DNA from 3 places in the Streptomyces sp. NPDC107538 genome. Region 3 is predicted to be linked to each of the others. Evidence: riboswitches for the same ligand, from Rfam matches in the RefSeq annotation. Region 3 holds a riboswitch; each other region holds the start of a gene.
The links. Region 3 has a riboswitch for cobalamin ahead of ACZ7MG_RS03515 (energy-coupling factor ABC transporter permease). Riboswitches for the same ligand answer to the same signal wherever they lie in the genome.

Region 1: linked by a shared signal. The riboswitch ahead of ACZ7MG_RS06810 (ribonucleoside-diphosphate reductase subunit alpha) and the one ahead of ACZ7MG_RS03515 (energy-coupling factor ABC transporter permease) in region 3 are both predicted to bind cobalamin.
Region 2: linked by a shared signal. The riboswitch ahead of ACZ7MG_RS25090 (ABC transporter substrate-binding protein) and the one ahead of ACZ7MG_RS03515 (energy-coupling factor ABC transporter permease) in region 3 are both predicted to bind cobalamin.

What each region holds. Positions count from the first base shown of each region.
Region 1 is NZ_JBVKAY010000002.1:209,141-216,805, reverse strand. Features, by position in the region: gene ACZ7MG_RS06830 (GlxA family transcriptional regulator) at 1-112, opposite strand, end outside; gene ACZ7MG_RS06825 (hypothetical protein) at 206-424, shown strand; gene ACZ7MG_RS06820 (hypothetical protein) at 518-1,315, shown strand; gene ACZ7MG_RS06815 (ribonucleotide-diphosphate reductase subunit beta) at 1,322-2,332, opposite strand; gene ACZ7MG_RS06810 (ribonucleoside-diphosphate reductase subunit alpha) at 2,332-4,800, opposite strand; cobalamin riboswitch at 4,924-5,059, opposite strand; gene ACZ7MG_RS06805 (GNAT family N-acetyltransferase) at 5,123-5,629, opposite strand; gene ACZ7MG_RS06800 (nucleoside hydrolase) at 5,758-6,747, opposite strand; gene mctP (monocarboxylate uptake permease MctP) at 6,870-7,665, opposite strand, start outside.
Region 2 is NZ_JBVKAY010000007.1:77,881-85,545, forward strand. Features, by position in the region: gene ACZ7MG_RS25070 (cytochrome P450) at 1-1,063, shown strand, start outside; gene ACZ7MG_RS25075 (FAD-dependent monooxygenase) at 1,193-2,368, shown strand; gene ACZ7MG_RS25080 (ABC transporter ATP-binding protein) at 2,438-3,253, opposite strand; gene ACZ7MG_RS25085 (FecCD family ABC transporter permease) at 3,250-4,347, opposite strand; gene ACZ7MG_RS25090 (ABC transporter substrate-binding protein) at 4,344-5,405, opposite strand; cobalamin riboswitch at 5,474-5,680, opposite strand; gene ACZ7MG_RS25095 (RidA family protein) at 5,678-6,097, opposite strand; gene ACZ7MG_RS25100 (DUF6215 domain-containing protein) at 6,236-6,901, opposite strand; gene ACZ7MG_RS25105 (Gfo/Idh/MocA family protein) at 7,218-7,665, shown strand, end outside.
Region 3 is NZ_JBVKAY010000001.1:792,793-800,457, reverse strand. Features, by position in the region: gene ACZ7MG_RS03525 (ABC transporter substrate-binding protein) at 1-608, opposite strand, end outside; gene ACZ7MG_RS03520 (DUF1775 domain-containing protein) at 750-1,496, opposite strand; cobalamin riboswitch at 1,748-1,930, shown strand; gene ACZ7MG_RS03515 (energy-coupling factor ABC transporter permease) at 1,961-2,692, shown strand; gene ACZ7MG_RS03510 (energy-coupling factor ABC transporter substrate-binding protein) at 2,710-3,192, shown strand; gene cbiQ (cobalt ECF transporter T component CbiQ) at 3,199-3,954, shown strand; gene ACZ7MG_RS03500 (energy-coupling factor ABC transporter ATP-binding protein) at 3,980-4,822, shown strand; gene ACZ7MG_RS03495 (amidohydrolase family protein) at 4,804-5,673, opposite strand; gene ACZ7MG_RS03490 (L-rhamnose mutarotase) at 5,670-5,981, opposite strand; gene ACZ7MG_RS03485 (aldo/keto reductase) at 6,010-7,002, opposite strand; gene ACZ7MG_RS03480 (SDR family NAD(P)-dependent oxidoreductase) at 6,999-7,665, opposite strand, start outside.

The DNA of each region.
Region 1 (7,665 bases), on a different contig from region 3:
CGTACACCGGCAGGCCCTCGTCGCTGCGGTCGAGGCCGAAGACCTCGCAGACGACGCCCAGTTCGAAGGGATGCACGCCCTCCAGGAGGATGGCGGCCACGTTTTTCAGCATGCCCCCAGTGTGCCTCGGAAGTGGCAGGAATTCGAGGGGGTGCGGCAGTCCTGCCACTGTTTGTCAGGTGCGTTCGGCGCGACAGTGGTGTCCATGGATACGACACAGCTGCAAGGACTCATCGGAACACTGGCCGTCCTCGGACTGTTCGCCCTGGTCGCGCTGCCGGCGATCATCGGCGTCGTGCACGACTGGCGCGTCGACCGGCAGATCGCGAGGGCGCAGGAGCGGCAGATCGCCAAGGCGGAGGAGCGGCAGGTCGCGAAGGCGGAGGAGCGGCGGGCGTCGCACCGCATCGCCCGTGCCGCCTGACCTCGGCGTTCGCCCGAGAACCCGTACTGCCGCATATCTGTACGACAGTGATCGCCCCTCTGTGTAGCCTCTCCTCGACCCAAGGGGAGGATCATGAGACACAGAACGCGCCCCGCACACGGCCGGACCCTGGCCGTGGCGGGCGGGGCGGCGGCCCTGGTGCTGCTCGCGGCGACGGGCGCCCACGCGGAGGGCAGGGGAGACGTCCGCGTCACCAAGACGGTCGTCAACGGCGGCAAGAACGTCATCATCGGAACGGCGAAGACCATCCGGTACCCGGTCGCCGTCACCGTCAAGGACGACTCGGGTGCCAAGAAGATCACCGATCTCAGCACGTTCAACCGGTCCAACGGCTACGGCTTCACGACCTGGGACGGCGACTCTTCCTGCAAGAAGAAGAGCGCGACGACATCCGTGTGCACGGGAACGATGACGGTCGACCCCGGCTGGATCGCCGACAGCGACGACATCGACTCCAACCGCGTCGCCGGAGTGTGGCAGGTCAACGCCACCGTCAAGGCGAACGACGGCGACTACTGGATCTCCGACAACATCGCCCGGTACAAGGTCAAGCGCGCCTCGGTCCTCACCACGGTGATCCAGCCCGAGAAAGTCGCCAAGGGCGCGAAGGTCACCGTCGGCGGCAAGCTGACCCGGGCCAACTGGGAGACCCTCAAGTACGGCGGGTTCACCGGGCAGTCGGTCCAGCTGCAGTTCAAGAAGAAGGGCGCCGCCCGTTACACCACCGTCAGGACGGTGAAGACGGGCAGCGCCGGGAAGCTCACCGCCAAGGTGACCGTCACGGCGGCGGGCAGCTGGCGCTGGTACTTCCCCGGCACGACGACGACCGCGAGGGTCACGTCGGCCGGGGACGCCATCACCTTGAAGTAGCGCGGCTCAGAAGTCCTCGTCCAGGTCGACGGTGCCCTCCACCGCGACCTGGTACGCGGACGGACGCCGCTCGAAGAAGTTGGTCAGCTCCTGGACTCCCTGCAGCTCCATGAAGGAGAACGGGTTCTCCGAGCCGTAGACCGGGGCGAAGCCGAGGCGGGTGAGGCGCTGGTCGGCCACGCACTCCAGGTACTGCCGCATCGACTCGGTGTTCATGCCCGGCAGACCGTCACCGCACAGGTCGCGCCCGAACTGCAGCTCGGCCTCGACGGCCTCCTTGAGCATGTCCGTGGCCTGCTGCTGGAGCAGCTCGTCGAAGAGCTCCGGCTCCTCCTTGCGGACGGTGTCCACCACCTCGAAGGCGAACGACATATGCATCGTCTCGTCGCGGAACACCCAGTTGGTGCCGGTCGCCAGGCCGTGCAGCAGGCCCCGGCTGCGGAACCAGTAGACGTACGCGAAGGCGCCGTAGAAGAACAGGCCCTCGATGCACGCGGCGAAGCAGATCAGGTTGAGCAGGAAGCGACGGCGGTCCGCCTGGGACTCCAGACGGTCCAGCTTCTCCACCGAGTCCATCCACTTGAAGCAGAACTCCGCCTTCTCGCGGATGGAGGGGATGTTCTCCACCGCAGCGAAGGCTGCCGCCCGGTCCTCCGGATCGGGGAGGTAGGTGTCCAGCAGCGTCAGATAGAACTGGACGTGGACGGCCTCCTCGAAGAGCTGGCGGCTCAGATAGAGCCGCGCCTCGGGGGAGTTGATGTGCTTGTAGAGGGTCAGCACGAGGTTGTTGGCCACGATCGAGTCGCCCGTCGCGAAGAACGCGACCAGCCGGCCGATCATGTGCTGCTCGCCCTCGGAGAGCTTCGCCAGGTCGGCGACGTCCGAGTGGAGGTCGACCTCCTCGACGGTCCAGGTGTTCTTGATCGCGTCCCGGTAGCGCTCGTAGAAGTCCGGGTAGCGCATGGGGCGGAGAGTCAGCTCGAAGCCGGGGTCGAGCAGGTTCTGGTTGCTGGGCATCACTGGCAGGCCTCGCAGGACTCGGGGTTCTCAAGGGAGCAGGCGAGGGCCTCTTCCGAGGTGGCGGCCTGCTGGACGGGGATGGACTTCTCGGGCTGGGCCGAGGTCTGTGCTGGCGCCTGACCCTGGCCCTGGGCGGCGCGGGCGATTCGGGTCGCCGGGCGCGAACGCAGGTAGTACGTGGTCTTCAGACCCGACTTCCAGGCGTACGCGTACATCGAGGAGAGCTTGCCGATGGTCGGCGTCTCCAGGAACAGGTTCAGCGACTGCGACTGATCCAGATACGGGGTGCGGGCGGCGGCCATGTCGATCAGACCGCGCTGCGGGATCTCCCAGGCCGTGCGGTACAGCGCCCGTACGTCGGCCGGGATCCAGGTGAAGTCCTGCACCGAGCCGTTGGACTCGCGCAGCGCCTCCCGGGTGCGGGCGTCCCAGACGCCCAGGTCCTTGAGGTCCTTCACCAGATACGAGTTGACCTGGAGGAACTCACCGGACAGCGTCTCGCGCTTGAACAGGTTGGACACCTGCGGCTCGATGCACTCGTACACCCCGGCGATCGAGGCGATGGTGGCCGTCGGCGCGATGGCGAGCAGCAGGGAGTTGCGCAGGCCCGTGGCCGCGACGCGCTCGCGCAGGGCCGCCCACCGCTCCGGCCAGGTCGGCTCCACGCCGTAGTGGTCGGGGTGCAGCACACCGCGGGCCGTACGGGTCTTCTCCCAGGCCGGCAGCGGGCCGTTGCGCTCGGCGAGATCGGCGGAGGCCTCGTACGCGGCGAGCATGATCCGCTCGGCGATCCGCGTGGACAGGGCCTTCGCCTCCGGGGAGTCGAAGGGCAGGCGCAGCTGGAAGAAGACGTCCTGCAGCCCCATCGCGCCCAGGCCGACCGGCCGCCACCGGGCGTTGGAGCGGCCCGCCTGCTCGGTCGGGTAGAAGTTGATGTCGACGACGCGGTCGAGGAAGGTGACGGCGGTCCGGACGGTCTCGTCCAGCCGCTCCCAGTCCAGGTCGCCCGCCGCCGGGTCGACGAACGCGCCCAGGTTCACCGAGCCCAGGTTGCAGACCGCCGTCTCCCCGTCGTCCGTGACCTCCAGGATCTCCGTGCAGAGGTTGGAGGAGTGGACGACATGGCCCGGCTCGGCCGTCTGGTTGGCCGTGCGGTTGGCCGCGTCCTTGAAGGTCATCCAGCCGTTGCCGGTCTGCGCGAGGGTGCGCATCATGCGGCCGTACAGATCACGGGCCGAAATGGTCTTCCTCGCCAGGCCGTCCGCCTCCGCCTTGCGGTACGCGGCCTCGAACTCCTCGCCCCACAGGTCCACCAGCTCGGGCGCGTCGGCCGGGGAGAACAGCGACCACTGCTCGTCGGCGTTCACCCGGCGCATGAACTCGTCCGGGATCCAGTGCGCCAGGTTCAGGTTGTGCGTACGCCGGGCGTCCTCACCCGTGTTGTCGCGCAGCTCCAGGAACTCCTCGATGTCGGAGTGCCAGGTCTCCAGGTAGACCGCGGCCGCGCCCTTGCGCCGGCCGCCCTGGTTCACGGCGGCGACCGAGGCGTCCAGCGTCTTCAGGAACGGCACGATGCCGTTGGAGTGCCCGTTGGTGCCCCGGATCAGCGAACCGCGTGAGCGGATGCGGGAGTACGACAGACCGATGCCGCCGGCGTGCTTCGAGAGACGGGCCACCTGGTGGTAGCGGTCGTAGATGGAGTCCAGCTCGTCCAGCGGGGAGTCGAGGAGGTAGCAGGACGACATCTGGGGGTGGCGCGTACCGGAGTTGAAGAGCGTGGGGGAGGAGGGGAGGTAGTCGAGGCGGCTCATGAGGCGGTAGAGCGCGGCGACCTCGTCCAGCGCACGGATGCCGGCTTCCGCGTCGGCCCCGGTGTCCTCGGCGAGGCCGGCGGCGACGCGCAACATGAAGTGCTGGGGTGTCTCGACGACCTTGCGGGTGAGGGGGTGCCGGAGGAGGTAGCGGCTGTGCAGCGTGCGCAGCCCGAAGTAGCCGAAGCGGTCGTCGCCCGCCGGGTCGAGCAGGGCGTCCAGACGCCCGGCGTGGACCCGGGTGAACTCCGCCGTGCGATCGGCGACGAGGCCCTCCCGGTGGCCCACCGCGATGGACTCGGTGAACGTCGTGACACCTTGCGAGGCGGCCTCGGCGCGGATGCCGATGGCCAGCAGCCGGGCGGCCAGCTTCGAGTAGGCGGGGTCCTCGGAGATGAGGCCCGCGGCCGCCTCCGTGGCCAGCTCGCGCAACTCCGACTCGTCGGCCCGCGCCGACCGGCCGCGCAGGGCGGCGGCGGCGACCCGGCCGGGGTCGGCGTCGGGGAGGTCGGCGGTCAGCTCGGTCAGGGTCCGCAGCAACGCGGTACCGGGACCGTCGGTCTCCGTCGCCGGGGTGGCGGAAGCCAGGTCGGCTGAAACCGGGTCGGCTGAAACCGGTTCGGCTGAAACCGGTTCGGCTGGCGCGATGGTCACGTGGGGCTCTCCCTCGCTCGGCAAGGGGCCTTGCGGAGGGCAGGCGGCTGCACACGAGCGCACGGGGGCGTCGCGTCCACCGGCCCATTCCACGAGGCCCGGACGTCAGGCACCCGGACCGGACGGCCGGGCGCGCTGTCGGCAGGTGTTCGGACTGAACAGGCGCGTGCGAAAGGACGGAAACGCACGCGAGTACACCGTTGCGGGACAGTTCCGGATTCGCACCGGATTCCCCTGCGGCGACAGCGAGCATGAGCATACATCTAGTGCCGGGGCGCGGTGTCACCCCCACATGTTGTGTCGCGATCGACTTCGCAGGGTGTCAGAACGTCAACTCATAGGTGATCAGCGTGAGGTCGGGATGGTCGGGGAGAGGGTTCCAGTCGCGCTCCGGTGTGCGGGTGAAGCCCAGGCGTTCGTAGATGCGATGCGCCGCGTGCATGCGCTGCTGGCTCGACAACACGAGACGTGCACAGCCCTCCACGGCTCGGGCGCGCTCCACGCAGGCCCGCACGAGGGACTCGCCGACGCCCCGCCCGCGCGCTTCCGCGGCCACCGCGAGCATCCGTATCTCGGCCTCTCCCGGACGGGCGATGTCGGCCATGGGGCCGCCCGCCGGGACGAAGGTCACCCCGCCGAGCACCCGGTCGTCCGCCACGGCCACGAGCACGTCTGCCGCGGCGGCTCGCTTCGCCACGTCCCGCAGCTCACCGAGGTACGCGTCGCTCTCCCCGAAGTCCAGCAGTCCGTCGCCGAGGTAGGCCTGTGCGGTGATCTCGCCGAGGCCGGCGTACTCGTCGGGAAGTGCCCGCCTGATCGTGATGTCCATGCGTCGCAGTTTGCACGAGTGGGGGCTCTGCGCGTCTCGGGTTATCCACAGGGGCCGTCGTTCATCCGACGATCGGACCGGACGGGACCGGGTCGGGCTGGGCCCTGGCTGGGCTGGATCGGGCCGGGTCAGGTCGCCGCCGGCCATCGCGGCAGCGTCGTCACGAAATCCCTGCTGAAGTCGCGGGTGCCCGGGCCCAGGGCGACCCGGCCGGTGGCGCGGAGGCGGGCGGTCAGGGCGGGGGACTCGGAGTAGTAGACGCGCCGGGCGGCGGCCGGGACGAACACGGTCTGGCCGCGCGTGAGTTCGCTTCCGCACTCCACGACGACGGCCCCGTCGGCTGCCTCGACGAACGCCTCGTCACCGCAGACCCCCACGGCCAGCGGATCGTGCAGCGGACAGGTGCCGTCGCCGCCGTGGCGGGAGTAGGCGTCCATGTAGGTGCGCATCAGCCGGGCGGCGAGGGCCGTGCCCGGGCCCGCGGCCTCCAGCGCGGCGAGGTCGGCGGGGCGGAACAGCCAGCGGTGCGAGGCGTCCAGATCGACCATGGTGAACGGGATGCCCGAGGAGAGCACCACCTCGGCGGCGTCCGGGTCGGCCCAGATGTTGAACTCGGCGACGGGTGTGAAGTTGCCCGGGACCTGGGCTGCGCCGCCCATGAACACGAACTTGCGGACGCGGCGGGCGAAGTCGGGGTCCTCCAGCAGGGCGATCGCCACGTTCGTGAGGGGGCCCGTGGCGCACACGGTCAGCTCGCCCTCGTGTTCCCGGGAGAGCCGGAGCAGGGCCTGCGCGGACGACTCCGTGGGGTGCGGGGCCGTCGAGTCGGGGAGGGTCTCGTGGCCCAGGCCCGCCGGGCCGTGGAAGGCGGAGGCCTCGCGGTAGGGGAGGCGGGAGAGGGGGCGGCCGGCGCCTCGGTGGACCGGGACGTCGGTGTCGATGCGGAGGGCTCTCGCCAGGGCGCGGGCGTTGGCGTACGTCCCCTCGGCGGGGAGGTTGCCCCCGACCGAGGTGTACGCCTTGAGGTCCCACAGGCCGGTGCCGAGGAGGTACTGGAGGGCTACGGCGTCGTCGATACCGGGGTCGCTGTCGAGGACGATCGGGGCGCGAGCGGTCACCGGGCCAGCGTAGTCGGGGGTGCGTTGCCGGGCGCGGGGAACTGCGCGACCAGCCCCCACGCACCCGCACCCGACAGCGCACCCCCCGCCAACGCACCCCCCCCGCCGGCGAAGCGGAGCGCCTAGTGGCTTGTGCCCGCCGTCGCCGGAGGCAGCTCCACCTGGACGCCCGCGTCGCCCGCGTCGGCCGTGTAGTCCTCGGGGCTGGTCTCGTCGATGCCGTCGGGGGCCTTGGCGGCGCGCAGGACGAAGGTGAGGACGACGGTGACCACGACGTTGAGGACGAAGGCCGTCAGACCGATGTAGCCGATCTCGCCGATGCCGGGGATCTCCGCCGAGGAGCCGCCGAAGTGCTTCTGCGTGGGCGAGGCCACCCCGTACGCGGCGATCGTCCCGTACAGCATGCCGACCGCCCAGCCGGCGAGGAGCGCCCAGCGGTGGCACCAGCGGGTGAAGAGGCCACCGACGAGGGCCGGGAAGGTCTGGAGGATCCAGATGCCGCCCAGGAGCTGGAAGTTGATGGCGACCGTCTTGTCCATGGTGAGGACGAAGGCCAGCGCGCCCACCTTCACCAGCAGGGACACCAGCTTGGAGACCTTGGTCTCCTGCGCGGGCGTGGCGTCCGGCCTGATGAAGTCCTTGTAGATGTTGCGGGTGAAGAGGTTCGCCGCCGCGATGGACATGATCGCCGCGGGGACCAGCGCGCCGATGCCGATGGCGGCGAAGGCGACGCCCGCGAACCAGTCCGGGAACATCGTCTCGAACAGCTGGGGGATCGCCAACTGCCCGTTCTGCACCTGGATCCCGGCCGCGATCGCCATGAAGCCCAGCAGGGCCAGCAGGCCCAGCATGAGCGAGTACAGCGGGAGGATCGTGGTGTTGCGGCGGATCACCTCGCGGCTCTTGGACGACAGCGTC
Region 2 (7,665 bases), on a different contig from region 3:
GGCCTTCACCTCGACGAAGTTCGTCAACCTCGAAGAGGTCGACGAGGACCAGATCCGCACCCGCGCCTCCATCCTGGAACTGGACGGCGTCCGCCACCGCGCGCTGCGCAGCGTGATCCAGCGGCAGTTCGGCGCCGGCGTCATCAACAGCTACACCGACTTCCTGCGCGGCCTGACCGCCACCACCCTCGACACGGCCCTCGCCAAGGGCACCTTCGACTTCGTCGCCGACGTCTCCGCCGACTTCCCCATCAACGTCCTCGCCCGGCTCCTCGACGTCCCCCCGGAGGACAACCAGAAGCTCATCGACTGGGGCAACCGCATCATCGGCAACACCGACCCCGACTACGCGGACGTCCTGCTGAACAGCGCGGAGAGCGAGCAGTACCGACACCTTCCGTTCCGCTCACCCGCCTCCCTCGAAGTCTTCGAGTACGGCCGCGAGTTGGCCCGGCAGCGCCGCGGCGGCGACGGCACCGACCTGGTCTCCAAGCTCGTCAACACCACCCCGCGCGACGGCGTCCCGCTCTCCGCGCAGGACTTCGACAACTACTTCCTGCTCCTCGTCGTCGCCGGCAACGAGACCACCCGCCACACCATCACCCACTCCATGCTGGCCCTGCTCCAGCACCCGGAACAGCTCGCCCGCCTCCAGGAGGACCCCTCCCTGATCCCGGTGGCGACCGAGGAGTTCCTGCGCTGGGCGTCCCCCGTCTACCACTTCCGCCGCACCGCGACCCGGGACGTCGAACTCGGCGGCAAGCAGGTCAAGGAGGGCGACAAGGTCGTCATGTGGTACGCCTCCGGCAACCGCGACGAGGCGGTCTTCGGCGACCCGTACGCCTTCGACGTGGCCCGCGCCGACAACGACCATGTCACCTTCGGCAAGGGCAGCCCGCATCTGTGCCTGGGCAATCTGCTGGCCCGCACCGAGATCCGCATCATGTTCGAGGAGCTGATCCCGCGCCTCGCCGACATCCGCCTCGCCGGCGAGGTGCCCCGCGTCCGCTCCAACTTCGTCAACGGCATCAAGAAACTCCCGGTCGAGGTCACCCTCGCCTGAGCCCCGGCCCGAACCGAGTCGGTCGCCTTCCCTCCGTGCGCCCGCGCGCGGCGACTTCGCGTCGTCGCACGCCTGCCCCCGCCGCTCGTCCGCCGGTAGCGTGGGACGGTATCGACCTGAGGTGGGGGCATGAGGGCGATCGTCGTGGGGGCGGGCATCGGCGGGCTGGCCGCGACGCTGAGTCTGCGGCACGCCGGGTGCGAGGTGACCCTCGTCGAGCAGGCGCCGCGCTTCACCGAGATCGGCGCCGGAATCCAGCTCGCGCCCAACGCCACCCGTGTCCTGCGCCGCCTCGGCGTCCTCGACGCGGTCGCCGCCCGGTCCAGCCGGCCGTCCCGGCTGTCCTTCCGTACCTGGTCCGACGGCAGCGAGATCTGCCACTACGCGCTGGGCCGCGCGGCCGAGGACGCGTTCGGGGCGCCGTATCTCCAGGCCCACCGGGCCGATCTGCACGCGGCCCTGGCCGCCGCCGTGCCGTCCGACGCGGTGCGGCTGGACACCGTGGCCGTGGGCATCGACCAGGACGACACCGCCGCGCGGGTGACGACGGCCCACGGCGACCGCTTGTCGGCCGACCTCGTCGTCGCCGCGGACGGCGTACGATCCGCGGCCCGCCGGTGGCTGTTCGGCGCCGACGAGGCGCTGTTCTCGGGGACCGCCGCCTACCGCTCGCTGCTGCCGGCCGCGCGGGTGGCCGACCTGGACCTGCCGGAGTACGCCCTCTGGCTCGGCCCGGGGCGGCACTTCGTGCACTACTGGGTGCGCGGCGGCGAACTGCTCAACGTCGTGGGCGTCGTGGGTGTCGTCGGCACCGACGCGGCCCGTGAGTCCTGGACCGCCCGCGCCGAGCCGGAGGAGCAGCTGCGGGCGTTCGAGGGGTGGGACCCCCGGGTGCGCGACGTCCTCGGCCGCACGGGCACGGTGCTCCGGTACGGCATCCACACCCGGGCCCCGCTCGCCCGCTGGAACATCGGCCGGGTCACCCTGCTCGGCGACAGCGCCCACGCCATGGTGCCCTTCCACGCCCAGGGCGCCGCGCAGGCCCTGGCCGACGCGGCCGTCCTCGGCGACTGCCTCACGGGCGCGGCACCGGCCGACGTACCCGACGCGCTCGACCGTTACGTGCGCCGGCGGCTGACCACCGCCACGCGGGTGCAGACCGGGTCGGCGCGGGCCGGCGAGGACTACCACCTCCCGGACGGACCGGAGGCACGCGCCCGCAACGCCCGGCTGGCCGCGCAGGCGACGGAGAACGAGTTCGGCCCGCACGCGGGCGCGTGGGGGGTCGACGCGGCGGACGCGTAGGCGCCGTAGCGCCCCCCGTCACCGTCCCTGACCCGCCCCCGCCAAGCCCACCCCCGTCCTGCCCGTCCCCTAGGCGACCGGTCCCAAAAAGCGGATGTGTGGCCGGTCGTCGGGGCCGGGCTGGGTGATCGTGGCTCGGACGCCGTAGACGTCGGCTATCAGGGGCTCGGTGAGGATGTCGTGCGGGGTGCCGGCGGCTACGACGCGGCCCTGTTTGAGGATCACCAGCTGGTCGCAGTACATCGCGGCGAGGTTGAGGTCGTGGAGGGCGACGACGGTGGTCAGGCGGAGTTCGCCGATCAGGGTCAGCAGGGCCAGCTGGTGCTGGATGTCGAGGTGGTTGGTCGGCTCGTCCAGAAGGAGTTCGCGCGGCTCTTGGGCGAGGGCGCGGGCGATCTGGACCCGCTGCCGCTCCCCGCCGGACAGCGTGTGCCAGGACCGGTGCGCCTTGTCGGCCAGACCGGTGCGGGCCAGCGCCGTACGGACGGCCTCCTCGTCGGCCGGGGCGACGGGCGTCCAGGCCCGACGATGCGGGACCCGCCCCAGCCGTACGACATCCAGGACGGTCAACTCGACCTGGGTGTCCGCCTGTTGGGCCACGACCGCGATCCGCCGGGCGACCGCGCGGCGGCCCACCCGGTCGAGCGGCCGGCCGTCGAGCGTGACGACACCGGAGGCGGGCGCGATGACCCCCGCGAGCAGACGCAGCAGCGTGGACTTGCCCGAACCGTTGGGGCCGAGCAGCCCGGTGACGGTCCCGGGCCGCGGCGCCAGACCGACCCCGTCCAGGATCAGCGTGCCGTCCGCGCTCCGCGAGACCCGCTCGGCCCGCAGCCCGGCGGAATCCATCAACCCCGTGGCGTCCGCGTCCGCGTTGTCCGTCATCGGGTGCTCCTCGTCCGGTACATGATCGCGACGAACGCCGGGACGCCGATCAGGGACGTCACCACACCCACCGGCACCTCCTGCGGGTCCAGGACGGTACGGGCGAGGGTGTCGACCCACACCAGGAACACCGCCCCGGCCAGCGCGGTGGCCGGCAGCAGCCGTCCGTGCCCGGAGCCGGTCAGCGCGCGGGCGGCGTGCGGCAGGACCAGCCCGACGAAGCCGATCGCCCCGGCCGAGGCGACCAGCGCCGCCGTCAGCAGCGCGGTGACGCACAGCAGCACCAGCCGGGTGCGGGCCACGGACACCCCGAGCGAGGCCGCCGCGTCCTGCCCGAACGCGAACGCGTCCAGCGCGTGGCCGTGCCCCAGACAGACCAGCAGCACCCCGACCAGCACCGCCAGACACACCGTCACATCCGTCCAGTCCGCCCCGCTGAGCGAGCCGAGCAGCCAGAACAGCACCGCGCGGGTCGTCTCGGCGTCGGCGGCCGTCATCACCATGAAGGAGGTCAGCGCGGAGAACAACTGCATCGCCGCGACACCGACCAGCACCACCCGGTCCGTCGTCCCGCCGAGGATGTGGCTGAGCAGCAGCACCAGCCCGAAGGAGACCACCGCTCCCACGAACGCGCCCCCGGACACGGACAGCGCGCCGCCGCCCACGCCGAGCACCACGACCACGACCGCGCCGGTCGACGCCCCGGAGGAGACGCCCAGCACGAAGGGGTCGGCCAGCGGATTGCGCAGCAGCGACTGCATCACCGCGCCGCACACCGCCAGCCCGGCCCCGCACACGGCGGCCAGCAGGGTGCGCGGCAGCCGCAGATTCCACACGATGCCGTCCCGGATGGGCGTCAACTCCGTGTGTCCCCAGCCGAGATGGGCGACCACCGTGGACCAGACGTCGACCACACCGATGTCCGCCGGTCCGATGGTGATCGCCACGGCCACGGAGAGCGCCAGTGCCACGAGCCCGGCCACCCACGCCACCGATCGCCGCACCACCCGCACGACGAACGGCGCCCCCGCCCCGGCCCTATTAACCGCCCCCGCCCTGGCCTCCGCCCCCGCATCGACCTCCGCCCCCGTCATCCCGCGAGGCCGTACGCGCGGAGCGCCGCCGCCACCTTCTCCACGCCCTCGACGGTGCGGACGGTCGGGTTCATCGCCTGCCCGGACAGCAACACGTACCGCTTCTTCTTCACCGCCGTCATGTTCCTGGTGACGGGATCGGACTCCAGGAACTCGATCTTCTTCGCCGCCGTCTCCGCCGTCTGCTGCTTGCGGACCAGATCGCCGATGACGAGGACATCGGGGTCGCGGTCGGCGACGGTCTCCCAGTTGACCTGGGGCCACTCCTCGTCGGTGTCGTCGAAGACGTTCTTCGCGCCCAGTTCACGGGTGATGACACCGGGGGCACCGCAGCAGCCCGCGAGGTACGGGGACTGGGCGTTGGCGAACCAGTACATGACGGTCACGCCCTCGGCGTCCAGGCCCGTGGTCGCCTTCTCCACCCGGGACCTCAGCTCGGCCACCAGCTTCTCGCCGCGCTCCTCGACCCCGAAGATCCGCGCCAGATCGCGGACCTCGCCGTAGACCGCGTCCATCGTCAGCGGCTCGGTGCGGACGCCGTCGCCGTCTCCGCTGTTGTCCTTGCCGACGCAGTCGGAGGGCGAGAGATAGGTGGGGACGCCGAGCTTCTCGAACTCCGCCCGGGTCGCCACCCCGCCCTTGCCGAGGGTGGAGGCGAACGAGGAGACGACGAGGTCGGGTTCGGCGTCCAGGACCTTCTCGAAGGAGGGCGCGTTGTCGGCGAGCCTCGGCACCTTCGCGTCGGCCTTCTCCAGGGCCTTCGGCAGCGGGTCGGTCCAGGTGGCGGTGCCCGCCATGCGGTCGGCGAGGCCGAGGGAGAGCAGGATCTCGGTGGTGCCCTGGTTGAGGGAGACGGCACGCTGGGGCGGGCTGTCCACCCGGACCCGCTCACCGCAGTTGTCGAGGGTGACCGGATGACCGGCGGACTCGCCCGCGGCCGCCCCCGAGGCGGCGGACCCGGCGGACCCGTCGGACCCGGAGCCCCCGCAGCCGGTCAGCAGCAGCGAACCGGCGGCCAGGAAGAGGACGGCATGACGGACAGGACGTGCGAGCGGCACGGGACTTCCTTCGGCGTCGAGGGCTCATGCGCGAAGCCCGGTCGTACGGAGCTGTCCCGGGCACCCCTCGGCGCCGGGGACCGCCAGCAGGTCTTCGGACTCGGGGTCACCCGGACGGGACGCCTTCCCGGACCGCGATCGTGACCGCCGTCCAGTGGCCGTTGCCCCGCCCGTCACCCTCACCGCTGCGCGTCAGCTCCGGATTCCCACCGGATTCCCTGACCCGTACGCCCACTTGCGCGCACACGAGTTCGACTGGCGTCGGCAAGCTATCACAGGCCCTCTCCGTCGACGACCGCCGTGGCCTCGATCTCCACCAGGTGTTCGGGGATGTCGAGGGAGGCGACGCCGAGGAGGGTGACCGGTGGGGTCGCGGTCACACCGAGCTTGGTGGCCGCCCGGGAGATGCCCTCCAGGAGGGTGGGCATCTTGTCGGGGCTCCAGTCGACGACGTGGACGTTGAGTTTCGCCACGTCGTCGAAGGAGGCGCCGGCCCCGGCCAGTGCGGTGCCGACGTTCAGGTAGCACCGCTCGACCTGCGCGGCCAGATCGCCCTCGCCGACGGTGACGCCGTCGGCGTCCCAGGAGACCTGTCCGGCGACGAAGACCAGCTTCGTGCCGGTCGCGACCGCCACCTGCCGGTACACGTCGATCTTCGGCAGTCCGTCGGGGTTCAGAAGGGTGATGGACATGTCGTACGCCTCCTCGTCATGAGCGCCCGAGGGGCTCATGTGCTCTCTCGTGGTTACCCGGTAACCGTAGGAGAGTGGCCGCTGACGTGGAAGAACGCACTTTTCGGTGCCTGGGTTACCGCACGGTGACCCAGCAGTTCAGGCGGCGGGTTTCCACCCCGGGATCGTCGGCAGGACCTTCTCGGCGACACGGAACAGGGCCGCGTCGTCGGGGATCTGGGAGTCCTGGCGGTAGATGACGAGCTCGAAGGTGCTGCCGCTGTCCTCGGGGTCGGTCGCGACCAGCAGACGGCGGGCGACGCCTCCGGGGCCGGACTGGGGGTCACTGCCGTCGAGCCCGAAGGAGATGGCGATGGTCTGCCCCGAGTACAGGGCCGCCTTGTGCCCGAGGACCGTCCTGGTCTCGGCGCCGGCGCCCAGATAGCCGACCGACTCGGCGACCGGGAGGTCCTCGTACGACGCCGACAGCTCCACGGTGTAGGTGTCCAGCTTGACGGTCGCCTCCGGGGTGACGGTCTTCGTGCCGTCGGCCCAGGTGGACTTGCTGTCGCTGCCCGACGCGGTCACCGCCTGCTCGGTCGGTGTGCCGAGGAGTCCCGGCAGGTCGGAACGGTTCAGCGCGGTGCACAGCCGCGCACCGGAGATCTTGCCCCGCGCCGCCGGCGAGGCGTCGTCCGAGGCCGAGCAGGTCGCCGGTCCCAAGGGCTCCTGCGTCCCGTCGAGGAGGTCCCCCAGAAACCACAGGGTGCCCAGGATCATTCCGACGGTCGCCACCGCCGAGAACACCTGGGCCCCGGTGCTCATTTCCTTCCTGGGCCCGGATCCCGCGCCTGCCCCTGCGCCCGCCCCCGTGCCTGCCCCCGCGCCCGCCCCTGACCCTGCCGGCGAACCCGCAGCGGACCCCGTGAAATCGTCGACCATGCCCCCGTGCCCCCACGTTGATGTGCACACGCCTCACGCGCGCCGGGGGAGCCTAACCGGTGACCGTCACGCGGGGAAACGGAATTCCGCCGAGCCGTGGATGGGCATGATGGCCCGGTGGCCCGGCGCCACGAGACGGCCGACCGCCTGCCGGGCCCCCTCGTCGTCGGCCACGAAGGGCACGAAAGGACGGAACGGTATGACTGAGCACGGCTCCCTCGGTGTCGCCGTCATCGGCACCGGCCGGATGGGCGCCGACCATGTGCGCCGGATCGCCGAGGTGATCAGCGGAGCCCATGTGGCCGCCGTCGTCGACCTGGACACCGACCGGGCCGAGGCGATCGCCGCCGGTGTCGAGGGCTGCGCGGCCTACGGCGACCCGGCCGAGGCGCTGGCCGCCCCCGGTGTCGACGCCGTCCTCGTCGCCTCCCCGGGCCCCGCCCACGAGGCCGCCCTGCTCACGGCCTTCGCGCACGATCTGCCCGTCCTGTGCGAGAAGCCCCTCACCCCGGACTCCGCCTCCGCGCTCCGGCTGCTGGAGGCGGAGCAGCGCCTCGGCCACCGCCGGGTGCAGGTGGGTTTCATGCGCCGCTACGACCGCGAGTACGTCAGGCTCAAGTCCCTGCTGGACAGCGGCGAGTTGGGCC
Region 3 (7,665 bases):
TCGCCCCGGCTCCAGGCGGACAGGACGTACGGACCGGTGCCGACCGGCTCGGTGTTGAAGGAGCCGGTGTTGGGGTCCTGCTTCCCCGCGATGTGCTCCGGGACGATCGGCAGGACCGTACGGCCGGCGAAGGGCGCGTAGGGGTAGTCGAGGGTGAAAACGACCCTGTCGTCGCCGTCCGCCCGCACCGACTTGATGGCGTCCAGTTCGCTGCGGGCGGTGTTGTTGGTCTTGGCGTCCAGCACCGTCCGGTAGGTGAAGACCACATCGGCGGAGGTCAGGGGCTCGCCGTCGCTGAACTCCACGCCCTCGCGGAGGGTGTAGGTGTACGTCCGGCCGTCGTCGGCGATCCGGGGCAGCGCCTTGGCCAGGGCGGGTCTCAGCTCCAGGTCGGCGTCCCGGGCCAGCAGTCCGTCGAAGATCTTCGAGTTGCCGTTCTTGCCGTAGCCGAGGAGCGGGCTGAGGGTGTCCGGCTCGGACGCCACCCCGATCACGACGGAGTCGGCCGGGCCGCCGCCGTCGGCGCCACCGCCGGGCGCGGAGCACGCGGTGACGCCGAGGGCCACCGCCGCCGCGACGGCGGCACCTCGTATCGGTCGGGACGTCATGAGCCTCACACCCTTGCTGCGCCATAAGTGCTGTTGCACATTGATTGCAAGTAAGGGCTACCCCGGTGGGTCGCACATCAGTCCAGCGATGTGACCTGCGGGTTTCTGCTCAGGTGGCGGCGGACGTGCGGCCGGGGCTGATCAGGTGGTGGTGCCGCCGCGGCGGGACCGGAACCACCACGCGCCGCCGCCGAGTGCGAGCAGGACCACCGCGCCGATGCCGAGGGGTACGGCCAGGGAGCCGCCGTCGTCGCCGTCGGTGCTGTCCGCCGCGGCCTGTGCCGACGGTGTGGAGGCGTCGGCGCTCTTGTCGGCCGAGGGGGTGGGCGTGGCCGTCGTGGGGTCTGTCGAGGGGGTGGGGCTCACGAGCTTCGCGCCGGGTGCGGCGGCCTTGAGGTCCAGGCGGGGTGCCGGGTGGCCGTGGCCGTGGCCGTCGCCCTCGGCTTCCTCCTCCAGTTCGATCCAGCGGTCCACCTTGCCGTCGCTGTACGACTGGAGGGTCTTGAAGACCAGCGACTTGGTGTCGGGCAACTGTCGTACGGTGACGACGTATTCGACGTCCTCCCCGACCGCGAGCTTGGCGCCGGACACCGTGTAGCCGCGGTCGGTGGGGGCGAACTTCCAGCCGTCCGGGCCCTCCTTGTAGGTGAGGTCGGCGGGGACCAGGCCCTTGGGCAGGATCACTTCCAGCTTGGTGATGCCGGCGGAGGCGGACTCCGACTCGGCGGAGAAGGTGAGGTCGACGTTCTGGTCGAGGGCGCGGGCGCCCTCCGCCTCGACCTCCGCGTGGGCCGCGGCCGGCCCCGCGGTGGCGACGGCGACCGCGAGCGCGGCTGCGGTGAGAACGCCGAGACGGCGCGAACGGCGTACCAAGGTCGGGCGATGCACTGCGGACTCCCTGTGACGACGGTGTGAAGGCGTGAAGGCGTGAAGGCGTGAAGGCGTGAAGGCTGAATTCAAGCGCAGGGCGAGACCCGTGGCCAAGGGCGACCAGGTGTGCGAGCGGTTCCGGCCAACTGCCGTCGCCGCACAGGCGCTCGTGTGCGGCGTGGGGAGGGTGGGGCGTGCGCCGTGGTGTGAGCTGTTCCACGGCGCCCGCGCGCCCCTCGTCTCCGCTTGTCAGCGTCCTTGTCCGGGCACTACTGTCACCACGCCTTGGTGAACGGGAAATCCGGTGTCATGCCGGTGCGGCCCTCGCCACTGTGATCGGGAAGTCCGGCTCCGGTCCTCACGGACAGCCACTGGGTCTTCGGACCCGGGAAGGCGGAGCATGGGCGGTGTCACCCGTAAGCCAGGAGACCGGCCAAGGCGCGTCAACCATCCACGAGGTGCTGGAGAGGGTCTGCTGAGCCATGCACATAGCCGAGGGTTTCCTTCCTCCGGCGCACGCGATCGCCTGGGGCGTCGCGTCCGCGCCATTCGTCGTCCACGGAGTCAGGGCACTCACCCGTGAGGTCAAGGAGCACCCCGAGAGCACGCTGCTGCTCGGTGCCTCGGGTGCCTTCACCTTCGTCCTGTCCGCGCTGAAGCTGCCGTCGGTCACCGGGAGTTGCTCCCACCCCACCGGCACCGGCCTCGGCGCCATCCTGTTCCGGCCACCGATCATGGCCGTCCTGGGCACCATCACCCTGCTCTTCCAGGCGCTGCTGCTCGCGCACGGCGGGCTGACCACGCTCGGCGCCAACGTCTTCTCGATGGCGATCGCCGGCCCCTGGGCGGGGTACGGCATCTACCGGCTGCTGCGGCGCTTCGGCGTGCCGCTGATGGTCACGGTGTTCTTCGGCGCGTTCGTCGCCGACCTGGTCACCTACTGCGTCACCAGCGTGCAGTTGGCGCTCGCGTTCCCCGACCCGAGCAGCGGCTTCCTGGGCGCGCTCGGCAAGTTCGGCTCCATCTTCGCCGTCACGCAGATCCCGCTGGCGATCAGCGAGGGCCTGCTCACCGTGCTGGTGATGCGGCTGCTGGTGCAGTCGAGCAAGGGCGAACTGACCCGGCTCGGCGTGCTCCTGACCGGCGGGCGCGACCGCGCCGGGCGCGCGAACGAGACCGACGACGCGAACGGGACCGAGGCGGTGGCCCGATGACCAGGACGGCCAAGAAGATGAGCCGGAACACGAAGATCAACGCCCTGCTGCTGCTCGTCGTGGCCGCGCTCGCCGTGCTGCCGCTGGCCCTCGGCCTCGGCGACCACAAGGAGGAGCCGTTCGCGGGCGCCGACGCGGAGGCGGAGACCGCGATCACGGAGATCGAGCCGGACTACGAGCCGTGGTTCTCCCCGCTGTACGAGCCGCCGTCCGGGGAGATCGAGTCGGCGCTGTTCGCCCTTCAGGCCGCGATCGGCGCGGGCGTCCTCGCGTACTACTTCGGCATCCACCGGGGGCGGCGTCAGGGCGAGGCGCGGGCGCGGGCGCAGCTCGACGGCGCCGGGGACGCCCCCACGGCCGGTACCGGTACGGCGAAGGCCGAGGCGGTCGCGGCCGGTGCGACGGCCTCGCGGTCGGCCTCGCGGTCGGCCTCGCGGTCGGTCTCCGGCGACGAGGGCTCGTCCGGTGGCAGCGGTGACTCCCCCGCTGGACGGGTCTGACGCCACGTGCTGCCGATCGACGCGGCGGCGCACAGCAGTCGCTGGCGCCGCCGCCATCCCGTGGACAAGGCCGTGCTCGGGCTCGGCCTCACGGTGCTCGCGATCTCCCTGCCGCCCTGGCCGGGCGCGGCTCTGGTCCTGCTGACCGCGCTCGTGGTGCTGCTGGGCCCGGCCGGGGTGCCCGGCCGCCGGCTGTGGCGTGCCTACCGGGTGCCGCTGGGTTTCTGTGTGACCGGCGCGCTGCCGCTGCTCGTCCAGGTCGGCGGATCCGACGGGTTCGTCACCCTGGCCGACGGCGGCCCGGTCCGCGCCGGGGAGCTGCTGCTGCGCACCTCGGCCGCCTCCCTCGGTGTCCTGCTGTTCGCGTTCACCACACCCATGTCGGACCTGCTGCCCCGGCTGGTGAAGGCCGGGGTGCCCGCGCCGGTCGTGGACGTGGCGCTGGTGACGTACCGCATGAGCTTCCTCCTGCTGGACTCCGTGCGCCGGATCCGGGAGGCGCAGGCGGCCCGGCTGGGCCACACCACCCGGGCCGCCACCTGGCGTTCGCTCGCCGGTCTCGGCGCCACCGCCTTCGTCCGGGCCTTCGACCGCGCGGCCCGGCTGCAGACCGGTCTCGCCGGGCGCGGCTACGACGGCACCCTGCGCGTCCTGGTCCCCGAGGCCCGGGTCTCGGCCCGGTTCACGGCGGCCAGCGTCGCCCTGCTCGGGGCCGTGGCCGCCCTCACCCTCGTACTGGATTCGTCCTGGAAAGGCCGCTGACATGAGCGAGCACATGAGCGAGCACATGAGCGAGCCCGTGCTGGTCTCCCTGCGGGGCGCGTCGTTCGCGTACGAGGACGGGCCGCCCGTGCTCAGCGACCTGGACTTCGAGGTGCTGGAGGGGCGGGCGCTCGCCCTGCTGGGCCGCAACGGCAGTGGCAAGACGACGCTCATGCGGCTGCTCAGCGGTGGACTGCGGCCCCGGAGTGGCGAGTTGGCGGTCGAGGGGCGGACGGTGACGTACGACCGCAAGGGGCTGACCCGGCTGCGGACGACGGTGCAGCTGGTCGTGCAGGACCCCGACGACCAGCTGTTCGCGGCCTCCGTCGCGCAGGACGTGTCGTTCGGGCCGCTGAACCTCGGGCTGCCCGACGCCGAGGTACGGGCCCGGGTGGACGAGGCGCTCGGCGCGCTCGGGATCGCCGCGCTCGCCGACCGGCCCACCCATCTGCTCTCCTACGGCCAGCGCAAACGGACCGCCATCGCGGGAGCGGTCGCGATGCGGCCCCGGGTGCTGATCCTGGACGAGCCGACCGCCGGACTCGACCCGGACGGGCAGGAGCGGCTGCTCGCCACCCTGGACGACCTGCGCCGGTCCGGCACCACCGTCGTGATGGCCACCCATGACGTCGACCTCGCCCTGCGCTGGGCCGACGACGCGGCGCTGCTCACCCCGTCCGGCGCGCGCACCGGCCCGGTGGCCGCGATGCTCGCCCGAACGGATCTCCTTGAGCAGGCGGGGCTGCGACTGCCCTGGGGCATCGCGGTCGCTCAACACCTGCGGGAACAGGGGCTGTTGGGCGAGGAGGAGGCTGGTCCGCGGACGCCGGAGGAGCTGGCCGCCGCGGCTCAGGTCCGCAGACCGTAGACGCGGGTGGCGGTGCCCGCGAAGACCTCGTGGTGTTCGGCCGGGCTCAGTCCGGACGTCAACGAGCGGGCGGCGTCGAGGACTTGGGCGTAGTCGGCGGCGAGTCGGCAGACGGGCCAGTCGGAGCCGAACATCAGCCGGCCGGGGCCGAAGGCGTCCAGCACGGTGTCGGCGTACGGGGCGAGGTCGGCGACGGACCAGGTCTTCCAGTCCGCCTCCGTGACCAGGCCGGAGAGCTTGCAGACGGTGTTCGGCAGCGCGGCCAGCCTCCGTACCTCCCCCGCCCACGGCTCCAGTTCACCGGAGGCGATGGGCGGCTTCGCCACGTGGTCGAGGACGAAGGTGAGTTCGGGGAGTCGGGCCGCCGCCTCCACGGCGGCCGGGAGCTGGTGGGGCTGGACGAGGAGGTCGTAGGCGAGTCCCTCGTCGGCGACGGCGGACAGGCCGCGCAGCACGTCCGGGCGGACCAGCCAGCGGGGGTCGGGTTCGCCCTGCACCTGGTGGCGGATGCCCGCCAGGTGCTCGCCGCCGGGGCCTTCGCGCAGTGCGGCGAGGGTCTCGGCGACGGCGGGCGAGGTGAGGTCGGTCCAGCCGACGACCCCGGTGACCAGGTCGCTGCCGGCGGCCAGGGCCAGGAACTCGGGGGTCTCCTCGGGCACGGTGATCGTCTGCACCAGGACCGTGGCGGTGACACCGGCGGCCCGCGCCTCGGGTTCCAGCTCGCGGAGGGTGAAGTCGCGGCGCAGCGGGGCGAGTTCGGGGCCGGTGATCCAGTCCTGGTCGCGGACGGAGAGGTCCCAGACGTGGTGGTGGGCGTCGACGATCCCGGAGCCGACGGGGGTGCCGGTCACAGTTCCCACACCACGGGCAGGCCCGCGTCGGAGCCGTCCGCCGAGTAGTCGTGGACGACGTCGAGGAGGTCGGCCATCCGGGCCTGCCAGGCGATGTTGACCGGCAGCTTCTCCAGCTCCGCGATCATCGCCGCGTAGTCCTCGACCTCCAGCAGATGGAAGAGGTCGGTGCCGCTGCGCCAGATCGTCCACTCGCTCACCCCGGCGGCGCGGATGGCGGTGGTCAGTTCCTCGGGGACCTCGCGGTGGGCCGCCTCGTACTCCTCGACGCGGTCGGCGCGGACCTTGGTGTGCAGGGCGACCCTCACGACGGCTCCTTCACGACAGTTTCCTCGGCTAAGGCTGCTTGGGCGGCGGGACGGGGGTGTTCGGGTGCAGCAGCCCCTCGGCGCGCAGGTCGTCCCAGAGGGCGGGCGGGATCGGGTGGCCGAGCAGGTCGACCGCGTCGCGCACCTCCTCGGCGGAGCGGGCACCGGTCAGTACGGACGCCACCGCAGGGTGCGCGGAGGGGAACGCCAGGGCGGCGCCGCGCAGCGGTACGCCGTGGCGTTCGGTGACGGCCTTCAGCCGCAGGGCGCGGTCGAGCACGGGGCTCGGGGCGGGGGCGTAGTCGTAGGTGACGCCGGGTTTCGGGTCGATCAGCAGCCCGGAGTTGAACGCACCGCCGATCAGCACGCTCCGGCCCCGCGCGGCGGCCTCGGGGAGCAGGTCGTCCAGGCCCTCCTGTTCGAGGAGGGTGTAGCGGCCGGCCAGCAGCACCACGTCGATGTCGGTCTCGCGCAGGAAGCGGGCGGGTACGGGGCACTGGTTCATGCCGACGCCGATGGCTCCCACGACGCCCTCGGCGCGCAGCCGCTCCAGGGCCGGGTAGGCCTCGCGCAGGGCCTGTTCGACGTGGTCGTCGGGGTCGTGGAGGAGGACGGTGTCCACGCGGTCGAGGCCGAGCCGTTCCAGGCTGGCCTCCAGGGAGCGCAGCACTCCGTCGGCGGAGAAGTCCCAGACCCGGCGGTGGGTCGCCGGGACCGCGAAGCCGTCTGCCAGGTCGTCGCCGTCCCCATCGGCGGGCACCAGCAGCCGGCCGACCTTGGTGGAGATCGTGTACGACTCCCGGGGCCGGCCCCGGAGCGCGGCGCCGAGGCGGCGTTCGGAGAGGCCGAGGCCGTAGTGGGGCGCCGTGTCGAAGGTGCGGATCCCAGCGTCCCAGGCGGCGTCGATCGCGGCGGCGGCCTCCTCGTCGGACACCGGGCGGAAGAGGTTGCCGATGCCCGCGGCGCCGTAGGCCAGTTCGGTGACGCGGACCTCGGTGCGGCCGAGGGCCCTGGTCCTCATGAGCCGGCCGGGCGGAGCCGGAGGCCCTGCATTCCGCCGTCGACCGCGAGGGCCGTGCCGGTGACGGAGGCGGCGGCGGGGCTCGCCAGGTAGACGATGGCGGCGGCGACCTCGTCGGCGTGGACCAGCCGGCCCATGGGCTGGCGGGCGTTGAGGGCGGCGCGCTCGGCCTCGGGGTCGTCGGCGGCGTCGAGGAGCCGGCCGACCCAGGGGGTGTCGGCGGTGCCGGGGTTGACGCAGTTGACGCGGACGCCCTCGCGGACGTGGTCGGCGGCCATGGCGAGGGTCAGCGAGAGGACCGCACCCTTGCTTGCCGAGTACAGGGCGCGCTGCGGCAGTCCGGCGGTGGCGGCGATGGAACAGGTGTTGACGATCGCCGCGTGGGAGGAGTTCCGCAGATGGGGCAGGGCGGCGCGGCTGGTGCGGACCATGCCGAGGACGTTGACGTCGAGGACGCGCTGCCACTGGAGGTCGGGGTTGTCCTCGACGGTGCCCTGGGCGCCGATGCCCGCGTTGTTGACAAGGATGTCGAGACCGCCGAGCCGCTCGACGGCCTCCGCGACGGCGGCCCGTACGGAGGCGTCGTCGGAGACGTCGGCCTTGAGGCCGAGCAGCGGGGCCGAGGCGCCGGAGGGGTCGAGGTCGAGGACGGCGACCCCGGCG